Regions from separate parts of the Shewanella sp. KJ2020 genome, predicted to be linked through region 1. Evidence: riboswitches for the same ligand, from Rfam matches in the RefSeq annotation. Region 1 holds a riboswitch; the other holds the start of a gene.
The links. Region 1 has a riboswitch for lysine ahead of MJO46_RS19085 (Na+/H+ antiporter NhaC family protein). Riboswitches for the same ligand answer to the same signal wherever they lie in the genome.
Positions count from the first base shown of each region.

Region 2: linked by a shared signal. The riboswitch ahead of lysC (lysine-sensitive aspartokinase 3) and the one ahead of MJO46_RS19085 (Na+/H+ antiporter NhaC family protein) in region 1 are both predicted to bind lysine.

Region 1 covers NZ_JAKUKD010000032.1:251,459-260,631, forward strand. Annotated here, with positions in the region: gene MJO46_RS19065 (amidohydrolase family protein) at 1-1,670, opposite strand, end outside; gene MJO46_RS19070 (H-NS family nucleoid-associated regulatory protein) at 1,889-2,281, opposite strand; gene MJO46_RS19075 (electron transfer flavoprotein subunit beta/FixA family protein) at 2,593-3,342, shown strand; gene MJO46_RS19080 (electron transfer flavoprotein subunit alpha/FixB family protein) at 3,343-4,269, shown strand; lysine riboswitch at 4,365-4,561, shown strand; gene MJO46_RS19085 (Na+/H+ antiporter NhaC family protein) at 4,643-6,211, shown strand; gene MJO46_RS19090 (M3 family metallopeptidase) at 6,289-8,439, opposite strand; gene MJO46_RS19095 (cytochrome C) at 8,662-9,173, opposite strand, start outside.
Region 2 covers NZ_JAKUKD010000015.1:114,732-123,904, forward strand. Annotated here, with positions in the region: gene nrfA (ammonia-forming nitrite reductase cytochrome c552 subunit) at 1-529, opposite strand, end outside; gene narQ (nitrate/nitrite two-component system sensor histidine kinase NarQ) at 772-2,577, shown strand; gene MJO46_RS09555 (response regulator) at 2,570-3,199, shown strand; gene MJO46_RS09560 (YacL family protein) at 3,286-3,660, opposite strand; gene MJO46_RS09565 (zinc transporter ZntB) at 3,853-4,818, shown strand; gene MJO46_RS09570 (succinylglutamate desuccinylase/aspartoacylase family protein) at 4,920-6,056, opposite strand; gene lysC (lysine-sensitive aspartokinase 3) at 6,058-7,413, opposite strand; lysine riboswitch at 7,564-7,738, opposite strand; gene MJO46_RS09580 (DUF3293 domain-containing protein) at 7,843-8,277, opposite strand; gene arcA (two-component system response regulator ArcA) at 8,866-9,173, shown strand, end outside.

The DNA of each region.
Region 1 (9,173 bases):
ACTAGAGCCGTGTTTGCCGTTATTTTGGAGTCTTGCGGTTTTATTTGCCCATCGTTTGCTGTGATGGCCACACCGGCAACATGGGTGCTGCGGCTTTGGGCATCGATCATTCGCCCCTGAACACCATCCTTAGCCAGCCATAGGGTAAAACGGCTGATGCCTTGGATACCGGCGGCGGTAAGATTGGCATTAAAACTGACTCTACCGTCATCCTCTAGTGTGAGGTTGGTGAGCGAGATACTTTGTTCACCGCTACTCAAGTTACCCTGAAACTTAGGTTTATCGTCTTTGCTGATATCTTGCAGCGATAAATCCAGCGTGAGGTTATTGAAACTTAATTGGTAATCACCCAGTAATTTAGCTTGCGAAAGTGAGCGAATACTCTGCTCTTGGCCCTGTAACCAAACGCTATAGATCTGGCCATCTTTAAAGATATTCCCCTTAGTGACCACAAAATCAGCCATATAGCCTGGGGCGAGTTTGCCGGTAAAATCCGCCGTCCCCGCCATTTCGGCGGCTTGAATGGTAAGTGCCGCTAAGGCTTGTTCTTCGGTTAACCCTTGGGCAACGGCTTGGCGTAAACGTGGCCAAAAAGCATCGCTCTTAATGCCGTATTGAGTTAAGGCAAAGGGAATTGCGGCTTTGGCGACTGCGGCAGGATTTGTTGGCGCACGCTCCCATTGTCTTAAGTCTGCCAGTGATACATCACGATCAGCATCATCGGTACCGACGTCTGGAGCTTGTGGGTAGTTGAGCGGTAGGATCAAGGGATAGTTCAAGGCTTTTAGCTCGTTAATGCGAGCGTATTCTTGACCGCTTCCTAAAAGATTGGCGGGCTGTTGATGTTCTTTGAGTAGGTGAGCCGCGCGTAATAAATCATTGAGATTTTTCGTTTCAAACACAATTGGCTTCTCGGCCAAATGATCTAATTTTTCAAAGGCGATATTAAACTCAAACGGGGTGTTTATTGTGCTATTGGCGGATTTATGCTTATTTTGGTTATACCAGTTGGCATCGGCAAAGGTTTGTCTGATCAGTGCAATACTTCCCATTAATGAATTGGGGTAATCCTGTTCGGATGTGCCTTTATCAAATGCCATAAAAGCTTGAGTTCGCGCCCGATAAATCACTTCATTAGCGGTTTTATCGGCTAAGGATAAACTCACACCTGTGCCGCGAAAAATGCCATCGAGCTTACTACTTTGCACACTGGTAAAGCCGTTATTGATCCAATCTTTTGCGCGTTCTCTATTGGGATAAACGTAATTAAACCATTCTTTTTCTGCATGAATTGCCCCATTTTCGGCATTGCCACCTATACGTTTAATATCATATACAGGACGGGTTAAGCCGAGTTTGGGATATTCAAACTCAATTCCATAATCAGTGAAGGGGTCGATAAAGCCTGGGTAGATAGTGTAACCCGTGAGGTCGATTTGTAATGCTGAAGCGGGTATATCTCCGTGCTCAATAATGGCTTTAATTCTATTATTTTCAACCAATAGAGTGGCATCGGTTAGTCGTTTCCCCGGTGCGACAATTAATTCGGCATGGGTAAAGGCGGTTAACTTACTAACGGGTTGTACTGGGTTTCCTTGGGCAAAAATACTGAGGGGAACAAAGCTAGTTATTATGCCGCAGCTTATTATTATCTTATTGTTTATCTGCATGTTTTTATTCTAATGGGGGAGGGTGGATAAAGAGTAACTGAAAGTCGCTGGAAATACTAAGGCTGAATTGTAACGCAATTTTAGCATTGACTGTAATTCGGAACGCCAGTCTGTTTTGAACGAATGAGGCATAAAAAAACTCGCCCAATGGCGAGTTTTTTTATGTTACCTAACTGTAATGCGTCATCGCTATTACGGTGCGGTACTTTTAAATTGGATTAGATTAAGAAATCATCCATAGAACGACCTTTGTTGATCTCGTTCTTAAATACGGTTGGCATACGGCCTTGGCCTGTCCACTGAACCATTTCACCGTCAACTTCAATTTGATATTTTGCTGGACGAGGAGCACGCTTTTTGCTGGCCGCTTTAACCGCTACACCACCTAAGTCATCGATGGATAAACCAACAGCTTCCATTTGTTGACGGATTTCTTCAATCTTAGCGTTACGAGCAGCGATGGCTTGCTGTTCTTCTTCTTCCATTGATTCACGTTCAACTAGAATTTTATCTAGTTTAGCGGCTAAATCACGCAGTTCTTCTACGCTGAGATCTTTTACCGCAGCTTTAAAACGACGACCGTGAGTTAATATTTCTAAAAATTCGCTCATATCTATTTTCGTCCCACTCTATTTTTAATACAGGATAATGGTGAACAACCCCTAAATGATAGAAACTAATATAGCTCGAATCAAATAAAATTACGCAATATTGAGAAATTAAATATTATTTAAATTTTGAACTTTTTTATATATGGCAAATAAGTGTTCAAAAATGTGGCCAACAGCCCTGTATTAAAAAATGCAAACAGGCGTTTGACTTTAGTTGACGTTAACGTTAACAGGACGTAAAGTTGCTCTATCCTGCATTGGTAACGACCAATGTTTTGTCCATGTACATGAAAGTGTAGGAAGGAAACCCTATGAAAGTATTGGTGCCTGTTAAGCGTGTTGTTGATGCCAATGTGAAGGTCAGGGTCAAAGCTGACAACACAAGCGTTGATACCGCAAACCTCAAAATGGCGTTGAACCCTTTTTGTGAAATCGCAGTAGAAGAAGCGGTTCGTTTGAAAGAAGCGGGCAGTGCTACTGAAGTGGTGGTCGTTAGTATCGGTAATAAAGCCGTTCAAGAACAATTACGTACTGCGCTGGCACTCGGTGCAGACCGTGCAATCCACATCGATACCGAAGACGAGCTAGTGCCTTTATCTATCGCCAAACTCCTTAAGGCTGTACAGGAAAAAGAGCAGGCCGAATTGGTGATTTTTGGTAAGCAGTCTATCGATGGTGACAATAACCAAACTGGGCAAATGTTTGCGGCATTAACGGATATGCCGCAAGCGACGTTTGCCTCCGAAATTAAAGTCGAAGGTCAGTCGGTGCAAGTCTCCCGTGAAATCGATGGTGGTATGCAAACCCTGAGTCTGCCATTACCGGCTGTAGTGACGGCCGATTTACGTTTGAATGAACCCCGTTACGCTTCATTACCAAACATTATGAAGGCAAAACGTAAGCCTTTGGATGTCATGACGATTGCCGATTTGGGTGTGACCTTGAAAAACCATCAAACCCTCGTGAAAGTGACGCCACCTGCAGAGCGTAAAGCAGGTATTATGGTAGCGTCGGTAGCTGAGCTAGTCGAAAAGTTAAAAAATGAAGCGAAGGTGATCTAAATGGCCATTTTAGTATTAGCTGAACATGATAATGCGGCTCTGAAACTCGATACCGCCAAGGTTGTCACTGCGGCGCGTGCCATCGGTGAGGATGTGCATGTATTAGTTGTCGGTCATCAATGCAGTGCCGTTGCCCAATCTGCGCAAACATTACAAGGTGTTAGCCAAGTTTTGCTTGCCGATGCCAGTGTCTATGAAGCGCACCTTGCGGAAAATGTCTCAAAATTGCTGGTGGATTTAGCGCCTAATTACAGCCATATACTTGCTGCCGCATCGAGCTTTGGCAAAGATGCTATGCCAAGGGTAGCGGCATTATTAGACGTGGCACAACTCTCAGAGGTGATTGCCATTGTTAATGCCGACACTTTTGTGCGCCCTATTTATGCGGGTAATGCCCTAGCGACAGTACAAAGCCACGATGCGATAAAAGTCATGACTGTGCGTGCCAGTGCATTTGATGCCACGGCCGAGGGTAACAATGCAGCCGTGACGATAGTCGATAAAGTGTTTGAGGCGAAAACGCAGTTTGTTTCTCAATCCTTAACGGTTTCTGCACGTCCTGAATTAGGTAATGCTGGGATTATCGTTTCCGGTGGTCGCGGTATGGGCAGTGGTGAAAACTTCGGTATGTTAGAACAGCTGGCTGATAAGCTTGGTGCCGCAGTTGGTGCATCACGGGCCGCGGTTGACGCTGGCTTTGTACCTAACGATTTACAAGTGGGTCAAACCGGAAAAATCGTTGCGCCAAACCTGTATATTGCCGTCGGTATTTCCGGTGCGATCCAGCATTTAGCGGGCATGAAAGACGCGAAAGTCATCGTTGCTATCAATAAAGATCCCGAAGCACCCATTTTCCAAGTGGCCGATTATGGCCTCGAAGCCGACCTGTTTGATGCTGTTCCTGAGTTGATTGCGAGTCTCGGTTGATTTTATCTGTGATCTAGGTCACAGTAAGCGGCTTTGCGGTAGCATCTGCTTAGCCGCTTATGTTTTTATGTGCCTCACGCCCGCGCATGGGCGTTCTTAGAAGTAGAGGCGCGCCAAATATCAGTAGTGATCAGTAGGGTGATTCCGTTGATCGATTGCGAAAGGATTTGGTGCCGAAGTGGTTCGATTTATCACGATCAACTGCTGGGGTTGTACTTAATAGGTGCAGCACTGCCATAGTATTTTCTGATATGGATATTAGAAATAGTTACTATGGAGCGCTACTGATAGGACAGGTGACCTTGGGTATCTATTGCCTTTTCCCCACCAGTTCAGTCGCCCTCCATTCGTATTTTTGACGAAGAAATAATCAATGACTGTTATGAGTTATGCCGATTCGGCGCTTTCTTTGCTGCCGCCAGTGGTAGCTATTGTATTGGCGATTTTAACTCGCCGTGTACTCCTCTCCTTAGGTTTAGGCATCGTGATTGGGGTTTTATTGCTCAATCAATTTTCGCCTCTTGCCAGTGGTGAGTTTTTATTTAATAGCATTAAGGGACTTTTTTGGGCCGATGGTGCTGTTAATTCTTGGAACTTATATATTCTCGGTTTCTTAATCGTACTGGGTATGATCACCGCACTGATTACTGTCAGTGGGAGTGCCCGGGCATTCGCCGATTGGGCGCGTTTACATATTCGCAATAAACGTGATGCAAAATTACTGACCATGTTCTTAGGCTGTGTTGTCTTTATTGACGACTATTTCAATAGCTTAGTCGTTGGTTCCGTCGCTAGACCCGTTACCGACCGCTATTATGTTTCCCGCGCTAAGTTGGCGTATTTATTGGATTCAACGGCGGCGCCTGTGTGCGTTATTTCCCCCGTTTCGAGCTGGGGAGCTTATATTATTGCGTTAATAGGCGGGATTTTAACGGCGCACGGTTTTGCTGACACGGGCCATTTGAGTGTATTTATTCAAATGATCCCAATGAATTTCTACGCAATTTTCTCGCTGTTGTTATTACTCTGTGTTGCTTTTATGGGGCTAGATATTGGCCCTATGCGCGAGCATGAACTCAATGCCCTGCGCGGTAATTTATATGATGAGACCAAAGGATTGCCCCCTGGTGCCAATGCCGATCTCCCGGAAGCGGAAAGCGGTAAAATCTTAGGCCTATTTCTGCCGATCACTGTGTTGGTATTTGCGACCCTGTATTTTATGATCAACAGTGGCGCTCAGGTTTTGGCAAAAGAAGGTATTGAATTTAATATTATTTCAGCCTTTGAGAAGACAGATGTTAGCTCGTCATTATTCTTCGGTTCTTTAGCAGGTTTAGTGGTTGCCTTAGTGGTTAACCTTGCGCAAGGGGTTGAGAAAGCGATGGTGGTTAAAGGCGTTGTGCAGGGTGCTCGCTCTATGTTGCCGGCAATTTATATTCTGCTATTCGCTTGGACAATCGCTGGGGTTATTGGCCAACTCGAAACCGGTAAGTTTATGGCGAGTTTAGCAACAGGAAATATTCCCTTCGCGTTTCTCCCCGCTTTAATGTTTGTGTTAGCGGGATTAACGGCATTTTCTACCGGAACGAGCTGGGGCACTTTCGGTATTATGCTGCCGATTGCCGCCGATATGGCGATGGGAAGCCACACTAGCATGATGTTACCTATGCTGGCCTCTGTCCTCGCGGGGGCGGTATTTGGCGATCATTGCTCGCCGATTTCTGATACCACTATTTTGTCGTCCACGGGTGCGAGTTGTCACCATATCGACCATGTGGTCACCCAGTTACCCTACGCCTTGATTGTTGCCTTTATCAGCATGGTGGGTTATGTGGTGCTCGGTTTTACAGAGTCGGTCAATGCGGGCTTAGCAACCTGTAGCTTATTGTTTGTTATCTGCATTATTTGGTTGCGAATACAGTCTAATCGTGTGGCAAAGTAGTGATTTAGCTTGAGGTTTCAGTTAAAAATCAGCCAGCATATTGCTGGCTGATTTTTTTATGGCTTAAGAAGTTATGACTATAGGGTTTTCTTTAAACCGCGACGGTTTAATAGGCCCTCTGTGGTCGGCTCTTGTCCGCGGAAGTTTTTGTAGGCTTCCATTGGCGCTATGCTATTACCCACTTCACGGATAGTTTTGCGGTATTTCATACCGATGTCACGATTGAGCCCGCCTTGGGTTTGTACATAGGCAAAGGCATCTGCCGCTAAAATCTCACTCCACATATAGGCGTAATAACTTGCCGAGTAACCGCCGGGGAAGGCGTGGGCAAAGTAGGTCGACTTATAGCGTGGCGGCACTGCGCTGATGTTTAAGCCGTGCTTCTTCAGGGCATTGGCCTCAAAGGTGGCCACATCTTGCAGCGGTGCATCTGGGCTTAATGAATGCCACTCCATATCCACTAATGCGGCGGCCATATATTCCAAGGTGTCAAACCCTTGGTTAAAACTGCCGGATTTCAGTAGTTTTTGCAGCAGTTCATCGGGGATGGGTTGGCCGGTTTCATAGTGTTTAGCGTAATTTGCTAAGACTTTAGGATGGGCGGCCCAATCTTCTTCAAAGGTCGATGGAAATTCGACAAAGTCCCGTGAAACCGAGGTGCCCGCCAGGCTTGGATATGTCACTTTAGAGAACATGCCGTGGGTGCCATGGCCCATTTCATGGAACATTGTAGTGACTTCGTTATAGCTGACGAAAGTGGGTTGACCTTCGGGTGCTTTCTTGATGTTCATTACGTTAACCACCACAGGTTTTGTCCCTTCGAGGTGGGATTGACCAACGAATGAGCTCATCCAAGCTCCGCCGCGTTTACCTTCGCGGGCAAAGTAGTCGGCGTAGAAAATCGCCATGCTTGAGCCATCGGCATCAAACATTTCGTAGGCTTTTACATCTGGGTGGTAAACTGGTAAATCTGGGCGGGGTTTTAGGGTAACACCATAGAGTTCTTTAAGGGTGTAGAACACGCCGTCTTCTAATACGCGGTTAAACTCGAAGTAAGGGCGAATACTATTGGCATCGAGGGCGTATTTTTCTTGGCGGACTTTTTCGACGTAGAACTCCCAGTCCCAGGGGGCGAGTTCAAACTTGCCACCAGTCTTGTCGATCATCGCTTGGATATCGGCCGCTTCTTTCTCTGTGTTGGCAACTACTGCAGGCACCATAGAGCCAAACATGCTGTATACCGCTTCCGGTGTTTTTGCCATTTGCGGTGCTAAGCGATAAGTTGCCCAGTTTTCATACCCTAGCAGTGCTGCTCGCTCGGCACGTAGCTGTGCTAAACGCGATACCAGTGAAGCGGTTTCGTTTTCACCGCTTAAGCCACGGTTCGCTGACGCTTCCCAAATCCGCTGGCGCAGCTCACGGCTTTCCAGTGAGGCCAATACGGGCTGGCGAGTGGTGTTGGTGATGTTAATCAGGTACTTGCCATCGTGGCCAGCGGCTTTTGCATCGTTTGCTGCCGCGGTGATGTCGCTTTCTGTTAATCCTGCAAGCTCACTTTTTGAATCCACTACCACGGCGATTTCTTTGGTCAAACGCAGCAAGCGTTGGGAAAACTCGTTAGTGAGCGTAGATTGTTCTTCATTTAAGGCGCGAATTTTGACTTTTTGCTCATCGGTAAGCTTAGCGCCCGCCATGATAAAGCGTTGATGGTAAACCTCAATTAAACGCACAGCTTCAGGGGTTAAACCTAGGTTAGCGCGATCGTTATAAATAGCTTCTATGCGGGCAAAGAGTGCGGGGTTTAAGTTGATATTGTCTGAGTGGGCCGCCATTTTGGGGGCCATCTCACCTTGGATTTTACGCAGTTCGGGATTGCTGTTTGAACCCGCTAAATTATAAAACACACTCGATGCGCGGGTGAGCAGGGCACCACTTTTTTCCATTGCGACAATGGTGTTATCAAAGGTGGGGGCGGCTGGATTGTTCGCAATCGTGAGAATTTCTTGATACTGCTCCGCCATACCTTGCTCAAGCGCGGGCTTAAAATGCTCATCTTTAATCACACTAAAATCAGGTGTTTGATATTGGAGAGTGCTGGCTTGTAGCAGTGGATTATCAGTTTGAATTGCAATGACATTTTGCACTTTTGTATCGCTAGTGCTGCAGCCTGCCAATGTTCCCGTAACGAGTGTAGCGCCGATGGCGATGGCAATAAAACTTTTATGCATAATTAAGTGACTTCCTTAGAATTGTTGTTTTTTAGAACTCTAACCTTAATAACTTAAATAGGTCTGAAAGAACTTAAACAGATCTTAAAGCGATTTGTAACAGTTTGTGATTCGAACTAAAAAGGAGCCTCGCATGGGCGAGGCTCCTTTGCTATTTCCTTGCAGGGAAAATAGGTACCGCTTTTTACTTACTACTTAATCATGCGATGATGAAATGATTAATTAGCGAGTAAACTTGTGGTATTTATCAATACCAGTACTTCTTCCTGTGTCGTGACATACAGCGCAAGATTCAGAGGTCGGTTGTTTAAACCAATCAGCAACTTTTGGTACGCTGATTTCACCACCGTTGCTTGCCATGTGTGCCTTAGCTGAATCGCTATTATGACAAGCGAAGCAGTTTGCAGTAACAGGGCTAGTCATTTTGCTACCTGGCTCAGCGATGTATTGATTTGGTATTTTGCTTAAATCAATAGCCGTTTCGTGACAGGCAACACAGCTAGTAGAAGCTTCAATTGCGCCTGCGCCGTTAGCGGTTTTCGCTTGTGTTCCATCGGCTTTAACCTCACCGACTTTAGCACCTTCACCCCAGTGCCAGCTGTGTACCATAGGACCAAAACCAGCGCCTATCGCGGCTGATGTACGTTCCATGCCGTTGTCATGGCAAGCCACACAGGCTCTACCACCTTCGTCGAAGGCGCCATTTTTATGGAACGCAGTGGCATCATTGTGGC
Region 2 (9,173 bases), on a different contig from region 1:
CATCCATTGCGCGGTCTACATAAGGACGAGAAATACGTAACTTTGGCGAGCCTTTTTCATGGCAATCACCACAGCCAATAGTGTTGGTCACTTCAGGGCCACCCTTAGCCCATTTACCTTTGAAGTAGCCATCTTCACCTTGCTCTTCAATTAAGCGAGGTACGTCAGGGCTCTTACAGCTCCAACATGCCATAGGCAATGGACCATCTTCCGCATTTTTAGGCGCACCAGTACGCAGGGTATTACGCACATCGGTCACGGCATACATATGGCCGCGAGGAGCGTTGTAATCTTTTGCGAATGCATAGCCAGCCCACAGGATCACCATATTAGGATCCTGGCCAATCGCATCGACAAGCTCTTCGCTTTTAGCGGTATCATGCCAGCTATTATATTGATTTTTAAATTTGTCTTTATAAACTTCATTACGGGGTTCGGTTTTATCACTCGCCATCGCGCCCGCCGCCATGAAGCTGGCGGCAACCAATGCACTCAGTGCAAGGGACTTACCTGTCATCTTCTTCATCATCTCATCTCCGTGTTACATTATTGTAGTGAATCACGACATCTCCAACGCCAAAGTTAGTGGCTTAATACCTCCAAAAATATACCTCTTAGGGGGTATCTAGCGTGAAATTTGCGCTAGATCAAAATGTAATAGTGTTGTTGTTCACACTTTTATGTTTTTGTTAATGTAGTACATTATTTTCTAATGTAAAAAACACAGCTAAAGTGCCATCCGTAAATATTAATCAACTGGATAGTAGACACATGAAACAAGGCAGTCTCACCTCTAAAATACTAGGGGTAATGTTAGTATTGATTTTGCTTTCTAGCAGCCTTGCCATCTTCGCAATCATCAATTTGTCTTACAGTTTAGGCGATGCTAGGGCCATTAATGCCTCGGGCTCCCTGCGGATGCAAAGTTATCGGCTGATGTTTTATGCTAACTCAGGTAGTGAAGACGCACAGGAAAAAATCGTCGAATTTGAAGCAACACTGCACTCAGAGGCACTACAACCCTCCACAGGCTGGCTTAGCCCCCAAAAAATAACCGACCAATATCAACTCGTCATAGATAAATGGCTGGTGATGAAATACTACATAGAGCAGGAAAACTCCCGCGACTATGCCGCTTCCCTCAAGGATTTTGTCGATACCATAGATTTATTGGTGCTAGAGATGGAACACCATGCCGCCTTTAAGCTGCGGCTGCTCGCTGCCAGCCAGATTTTTGGATTAGGGCTGATGCTCTTCATCGCTTTTCTGGCCGTGCGTTTTACCAAACGTAAAGTGGTTGTGCCGTTACAGCAATTAATGGAATCGGCCAACACGATTTCTAAGGGCAACTTCGAGATTGAAATGCCCGAGACCGAGTATATAGAACTCACCGCACTCACCCATGCACTGCAAAAAACGGCCAAGGAGTTGGCAACCCTATACGGTAACTTAGAGTCCCAGGTCACTGAAAAAACCTTAGCGCTGACACGAGCAAATAACGAGCTGGCTTTTTTATATGATAACCTATTGACATTAAACGCAAATAAACTCGACTACAAGGCATTAAAAGCAGTATTAAATCAATTAAAAAACTATGAGTCGCTCGATTATCTTAGGCTTATTATCCAATACCCTGAGCAGGAACTAGAGATTATTCAAGCTGATGGGGGTTGGCCGAGTGACCCCGTAGCGAGTACCCGCTTTCAGTTACAATTTGAGCAAGCAGATCTGGGCTACTTAGAACTGATCTCGGCGCAGGAACCCAATACTGCGCTGTTTAACAATTTCGCCATCATGCTCACCCGCTCCATAGTGATCCACAATGCAACGGAGCAGAGACAGCAACTGGCACTGATGGAGGAGCGCGGAGTCATAGCGCGGGAATTGCACGATTCCCTGGGACAAGTATTGTCCTTCCTTAAAATTCAAATTAGCTTATTGCGCAAAAACTTAGATTACAGTTGCCGTAGCCCCGCGGTTGAAAATCAATTAACGGAAATCAATGAAGGTGTAAGCACTGCATATGTGCAGTTAAGGGAACTGCTCTCGACCTTTAGATTAACGATTAAAGAACCGAATTTGAAAAATGCACTCGAAGCCATGCTAGAGCAGCTCAGGACCAAAACAGACATACAAATCAACCTAGATTACAAACTAGCCCCCCAATGGCTTGAAGCTAAACAACATATCCATATTCTGCAAATCACCCGTGAAGCGACGCTTAATGCCATTAAACATGCTAATGCCAGCATCATTAATATCCGCTGTTATAAGGATGACAAGGGAATGGTCAATATCAGTGTCAGCGATAACGGAATTGGGATAGGGTACTTAAAAGAGCGCGATCAGCACTTTGGTATAGGGATCATGCACGAACGAGCCAGTAAGTTAGCGGGTTACGTTGTATTTAGTAGTAATAGTAAGTCCCCTGTCGATGGCCAGACAGAGGTGACACAGCAAACACAGCAAACACAAAGTGGTACTCTCACGACCACAATAGACAGCGAACAGAGCCTTCCACAAGGAACAAAGGTCACGCTGATTTTCCCTTCTCAACAGGAGCCTGCAAATGGGTAAACCTTATTCCGTCCTGGTGGTCGATGATCATCCTCTTTTACGCAAGGGCATATGCCAACTAATCGCCTCAGATCCTGATTTTAGCCTCTTCGGTGAAGCGGGCAGTGGCCTAGATGCCCTGAGCGCTGTGGCTACGGATGAACCCGATATCATCTTGCTCGATCTGAATATGAAAGGCATGACAGGCCTAGATACCCTCAACGCCATGCGCCAAGAGGGTGTGACCTCGCGCATAGTGATCCTTACCGTTTCCGATGCAAAACAGGACGTTATCCGCCTACTACGTGCGGGAGCCGACGGTTATTTACTTAAAGATACCGAGCCAGATTTACTGCTGGATAAACTCAAAAATGCCATGTTAGGCCATAGAGTCATCAGCGATGAAGTCGAAGAATATCTCTATGAACTCAAAGACGCGGCCGACGAGCAAGAATGGCTGTCGAGCCTCACCCCAAGGGAGTTACAAATTCTGCAACAGTTGGCAGAAGGACTAAGCAACCGAATGATTTCAGAGCACTTACATATCAGTGAAGGCACGGTTAAAGTACATGTGAAAAACCTACTGCGTAAGGCAAATGCCAAGTCGAGAACCGAAATGGCGGTAAGATATCTCAATCATTAATCCTAGAGTACGGCTAAAATAATAAAGGCAATCAAATGATTGCCTTTATTATTTCAGAGTCGATGAAGGAAAATACAGTGGCTCACCTAACAGCCTTTTTGTACAAACTCGTACCAACTTAATAGGGCTTGCTCGAAATCCTCTAGGCCACAATAGGCCTCAGACTCCGCATCATAGAGCGACATCGCCTCTTCAAGTTCAAACTCTTGTTCAAAACCTAAGGTATTAGCAAAGACTCGCGCCTGCTCGCGCTCTAGCTCTAAGGTGAAATCATTGCCAACGAGGCGCCACGAGGTGAGTTTGTCGGCCTGAATATCTTTTATTACATCCAACACTTGCTGAACTTTGGCTAACTCTGGTCCTAACTCCTCAGAAAACCACTGGCCTAGCACTTCATGATCCATGCTAAAAGTGGCTAAATAAGTGCCAGTCAAACTGTTACGCCTAAATTCATATTCCATTTTGTGTTCTCTATACGTCACGACTTGAAACTAATTTTAACCTATCACAGCGTAAGTTGCTCGGCTTGCCACTCACACACTCGACACTTATTCAGCAACTACGAGGATCACTATCCTCTGCAGTAGGCTTCATTTCCATAGAAAAATCAGTTAGCTTGAATGCATAGTTGAGTAAGAGAGTGGAACACAATAATGCACGATGGATTTATCTATAGCTTAGTGCTAAGTGGCGATCAAGCGGGCTCTGTCTTAAGCTCTGAGCAAATTGACAGCTGGGATCCCAATAACGGTTTGCTCTGGGTACACCTACGTTATCGCCATAAAAAAGCCCGTCATTGGGTACTCAATAGCGGCCTAAATAAAGTCGAAACCGACGCCCTCCTCGCCCAAGATACTCGCCCGAGGGCCGTCATCGCCGGTGAAGGAGTATTACTGGCACTGCGCGGAGTCAACCTCAACCCTAACTCCGCCCCCGAAGACATGGTCGCTATCCGTATTTATGCCGATAAGCAGCGGATTATTTCGACCTGTGATCGCGAGTTACAATCCGCCAAAGACGTGGCAGAACTCATAGTAGAGGGCACAGGGCCAAGAACCAGTGGGGATTTTATCGCGACTATATGTGAAAAGTTGACCACACACAAAGTGGAGTTTATCGATAAGTTAGAAGAACAACTATATGAATTAGAAGAGTTAGTTGTCTCTGGCAATCTTAAAGACTTGAGGACTGATATCGCCGAATTACGTCGCCAAGCGGTCACGCTGCGCCGCTATTTAGCACCACAAAAAGAAGCCTTCTCTAAGCTCCTCAGCGATCAGTTTATTCTGTTTAACGATCCGGAGCGGCTAAAAATGCGGGAAACCACAGACAAACTGGTGCGGACCCTCGAAGATCTCGATGCCCTGCGCGATAGGGCGAATGTGACCCAAGAGGAATTGCTTAGCCAACAGTCGGAGCAGCTCAATAAACGCTTATATTTCCTATCCTTAGTATCTGCTATTTTCTTACCATTAGGCTTTTTAACGGGCTTACTCGGGGTCAATATTGGCGGCATACCAGGGGCTGACAACACTTGGGCCTTTGCCACCTTCTGCGGCATATTAATCTCTCTCGTTGCCCTGCAAATGACGCTGTTTTATCGATTTAAGTGGTTATAACCTCCCTAAAAATAACAAAGCCAATCGATTAGGATTGGCGTTGTTTTCTCTCAGCCCTATAAGCAATTTGTTATGGGCGAATGCTTACGAGCTAATTTTTATTAGCTCGGCTGGCGATTCGATATCGGCAACTCAAACAGATTTGTCATCACCTTATAGAGTTCAGTCCCTTGGTGCACCGAAGCCGAAGCAAAGTGCAAAATCGGCACGCAATCAAGCGGTAGAGTTAAAGTTTTAAGCTCATCCGCCGTGCCGTATAAATCCAGTCGCAGTAAATTCACTAAGGGCTGTCCCGCGGCTAATGGCTCACCTACGGGCGCAAGGTACTCCACTAAACCAGAACTCGGCGCGTGATACTTTTTGTAGTCTTTAAGGTAACAACCAAAGCGCGACATTTTAGCGGGCGCAACGGTTTCAGCAATTACGCCTCGGTGGCTTAAATACGCCAAAATCCCTTGGGCATCAACCAGCGCATCCTCAAGACAGACTCGCTCTTGACTCGCCAATTCCAAAGTTAATGCTGACACTGCAACGGCTAGATCGCGCCCCTGGGCTTTTGCAACATCACTCAACTGCCACCAAGGACAAAACGCCGCCTCATCCATAGCGCCACCAAAACTATTGGGAATAACTAAGGTATAAGGGATAGAGAAAAATTGCGCTGCGGCCAAGTCATATTCTGGGCAATACAAATGCTTACAGGACTTAGGGCCAGTGTGTAGATCCAGCACTATATCGGCTTGGTGGGCCATAGCCTGTAGATTAACCGCGAGCCTATGTCCCGTCGTTATCCCCCATTCAGTGCGCAATTTCTGCTGACAAGCCTCAACCAGAGTGCTGCGATAGGCTTGAACAAGCTCGACATCACTCAGGTGGGCATGTTCTCTATACCAAGTAGGTAAGTCGATGCTGTGATTCAGATATTCACGGTTCCAGTTTACCCCAGTGATAGGATCGAAACGCCCTAGGGTAAATTCACCACTTTTTTGATTGATACCTAATGGATTGGCGAGTGGCACTAAGGTGATTTCGCCGCGGATGTCACAGTGTTCAAGCTGCTTCATCAACTGATAAATCACCGCATTACCTTGCACTTCGGCGCCGTGAACATTGGCCTGAATATACACTTTAGGGCCAGTCGCCTTAGCGTCGCTCGGCTTAAAATGGTAGATAGGCAAAGTGAGTGCTTGCCCAGCGGCAAGCTCACCGATTTGCAAAGACGATTTTGTCGGCAGCATATTAGACGCCTTCAAACAGATTTTCGTGCAATGCTTTAACCACCTGTGCCGCTTCCGCTTCAGCCACTAACACACATAAATTATGTGGGCTGGCGCCTTGGCAAATCATCCGTACATTGTGGGGCTCTAGCACCTCAAACACCCGACGACAAATGCCCGGGGTGGTCGCAATACGGTTGCCAATAATCGCCACTAGGGCTAAACCATCTTCAACACGCACACGGCAATGCTGTGATAATTCTTGCAGCAAAGCTTCACTCAACAGGCCTTGACCGCTAGAGTCAGACCCAGTTTTATCGAGGGTGAGTGACACGTTCACTTCCGAGGTGGTAATTAAATCCACACTGATCTTATGCCTTGCTAAGGTCGCAAAGGTTTCGGCCAAAAAGCCCTGGGCATGTAGCATTTGCAGGCTATGAAGATTTAACAGGGTTTGATCACGGCGCAGCGCCACGGCGCGGAACACGGGAGCATCTTCCACTTGATGGCGGATCCAAGTGCCACCCTTTTCAGGCTCCTTGCTTGAACCTACAAACACTTGAATTTGCTGGCGAACGGCAGGCAGGATCGTCGCAGGATGCAACACTTTGGCACCAAAGGTCGCCATCTCGGCGGCTTCGTTAAAACTGATTTCGGCAATAGGATGAGCATTAGGCGCAAGACGAGGATCTGTCGTATAAATACCTGCCACATCGGTCCAAATCTCAACCGCCGATGCTCGCAGGGCTTCGGCTAACAGCGCTGCAGAATAGTCGCTACCACCGCGGCCAAGCGTAGTGGTTTGCCCGGCCTCATCTGCACCAATAAAACCTTGGGTCACAATCACTTGTTCAGATAAAAGTGGTAATAAGTGCTCACGGGAAAGCAAAGCAATTTGCTCAACCTGTGGCTCGGCGCGGCCAAAGTGGCTATCGGTACGCAGCACGCGGCGTACATCAAATGCGCTCGAATTCGCGCCTTTTTCACGCAGTACCGCCGCAAATAACACCGAAGAACATTGCTCACCGAGGGACAATAATTCATCCATAGTGGCTTTGCTGCGTTGTGAGGCTAATGCTTCACTCAATACCGCCATGCGGCTCAATAATTTATCTAATGCGGCGGCCACATCGTTGGGGCAGCCGAGCTTATCTAAGATAGCGTATTGAATTTGGGCAATTTGTTTTAATCGCTGCAAACGACCATCGTCGTTAATCGACTCTTGGGTTAATTCAACCAAGAGATTAGTCACGCCGCTCGAGGCGCTAACGACCACTAAACGGCAAGCGGAATTGCCCAGTACAATCTCGGCGCAGCGATTCATTGCACCGTAATCGGCAACCGAGGTTCCACCAAATTTTGCGACAACGAGGGACATTAGCGCACCTCCGTGAAACACGTAGGGCAAGGAATAAACACAGATTGAATAAGATATTGATTAACTAACATGATCACACTCCGAACTAACTTCGTTCGAAGAGCCTGGTGCTCAATGATAACGCACCCCAATAGAAGGGAAACAGCAATCGTCACCAGAAGCTCTCCACCAATTACAGGTGACAATCGTTAGGATTCAGCCTAAGCGACCGACATAAATATGCAGCAACCATATCTATGCCTCGGCGTTAATCTCCCTCATCAATCATCGCTGGAGTTTGTGCTCCTCTGACCGACTACCTAGTTAACGCTCCTCTTCTGTTCCTTTCCTAGGAAAGGGACGAAAAAAGTAGCAATAAACCCCTAATGAAGTCAATGCTAATTTCACAACTAATGAACAATTTAAATAAAAACGATTAAAAATAGATGATTATGCGTCTAAATCCGGTAATTCATACACAAGCTGCACATAATCACTGAATTTACCTAAACAAACCTCATCCTGCTCTACCAGAGTACAAGGCACTAAGCTCACTTCACCTTGCTCCACCATATAAATGGCATACTGATTAAATTTCTTACCCAGTTGCAGCGCCATCGTTCTATCGATAAATACGGCCCAACTTTTTTCCATATGGGATAAATCTGCAGCAGCGCCCACTAAGGCACGGTATGGACTGCCCAATAATTCAATCTCACGGAGAAGTTGGCGATCGAGTAAACGGTTTTGGCTGGGACTGAGGAGTTTTGAAGCGGGATTATGGGCGGTAATAACAGCAAAGGGAAAATCACAGGATAATGCTTGAGTAAGCAAAAACAACGGCGTTTGATAACACTGCCACAAATCTTGAGTCGTATTGTCCATTGGTTGTCTAATCGAAAAATGAACCCGCGTTAGTGTAGCAGAGTGAGAATAAAAACCAAATAGGCGTGAACTAGCTCACAAGAATCAAAAATACATTAGTTATACTAATCAATGACTAAAGTAAATATCATGGTAAATCTTGGCTTCAGCCTGAATTTTGTTAACATTTCATTTGTTAACAAATGCCTAAAACGAGTACAATGAAGTCACTGGCCGAGTTGAGCCATAAGCCAAGATGCTTAGCGTTCAATACAGTTTGTTACATTTATCTGCAGAGATAACATAGGCTGGCCAGACATCTGTTTAAAATGTGTTCTACATTTGATTTATCATTTAAACATTTAAAAAAAACAATAGTTAAGGAACTATTTCTAACTATTGCTTATCGAAGTTGATACTGGTTACGTTTAATCGCATTACACTTTAAACGTGCACTTTATATATACATCCTGACATGTCGCCGTAAAGATCTTTCCTTTAGAAGCACAGAGCAGTCCAAGGAAGTATCAACATTTTTATGAATATAAGCGTCCGATGTAAGTGATGCTTATGGTTAGAATAAAATTGGTTAAAATTTAGGTAAATAACATGCAAAATCCGCACATTCTGATCGTTGAAGATGAAGCCGTTACCCGTAACACGCTGAGAAGTATTTTCGAGGCAGAAGGGTATGTGGTCACTGAGGCCAATGATGGCGCAGAAATGCATAAGGCTATGCAGGAAAACAAAATTAACTTGGTGGTTATGGATATTAACTTACCAGGTAAAAACGGTCTGTTGTTGGCACGTGAACTACGTGAAATCAACAACATCGGTCTTATCTTCCTGACAGGCCGTGACAACGAAGTCGACAAAATTCTTGGACTTGAAATTGGCGCGGACGATTATATTACCAA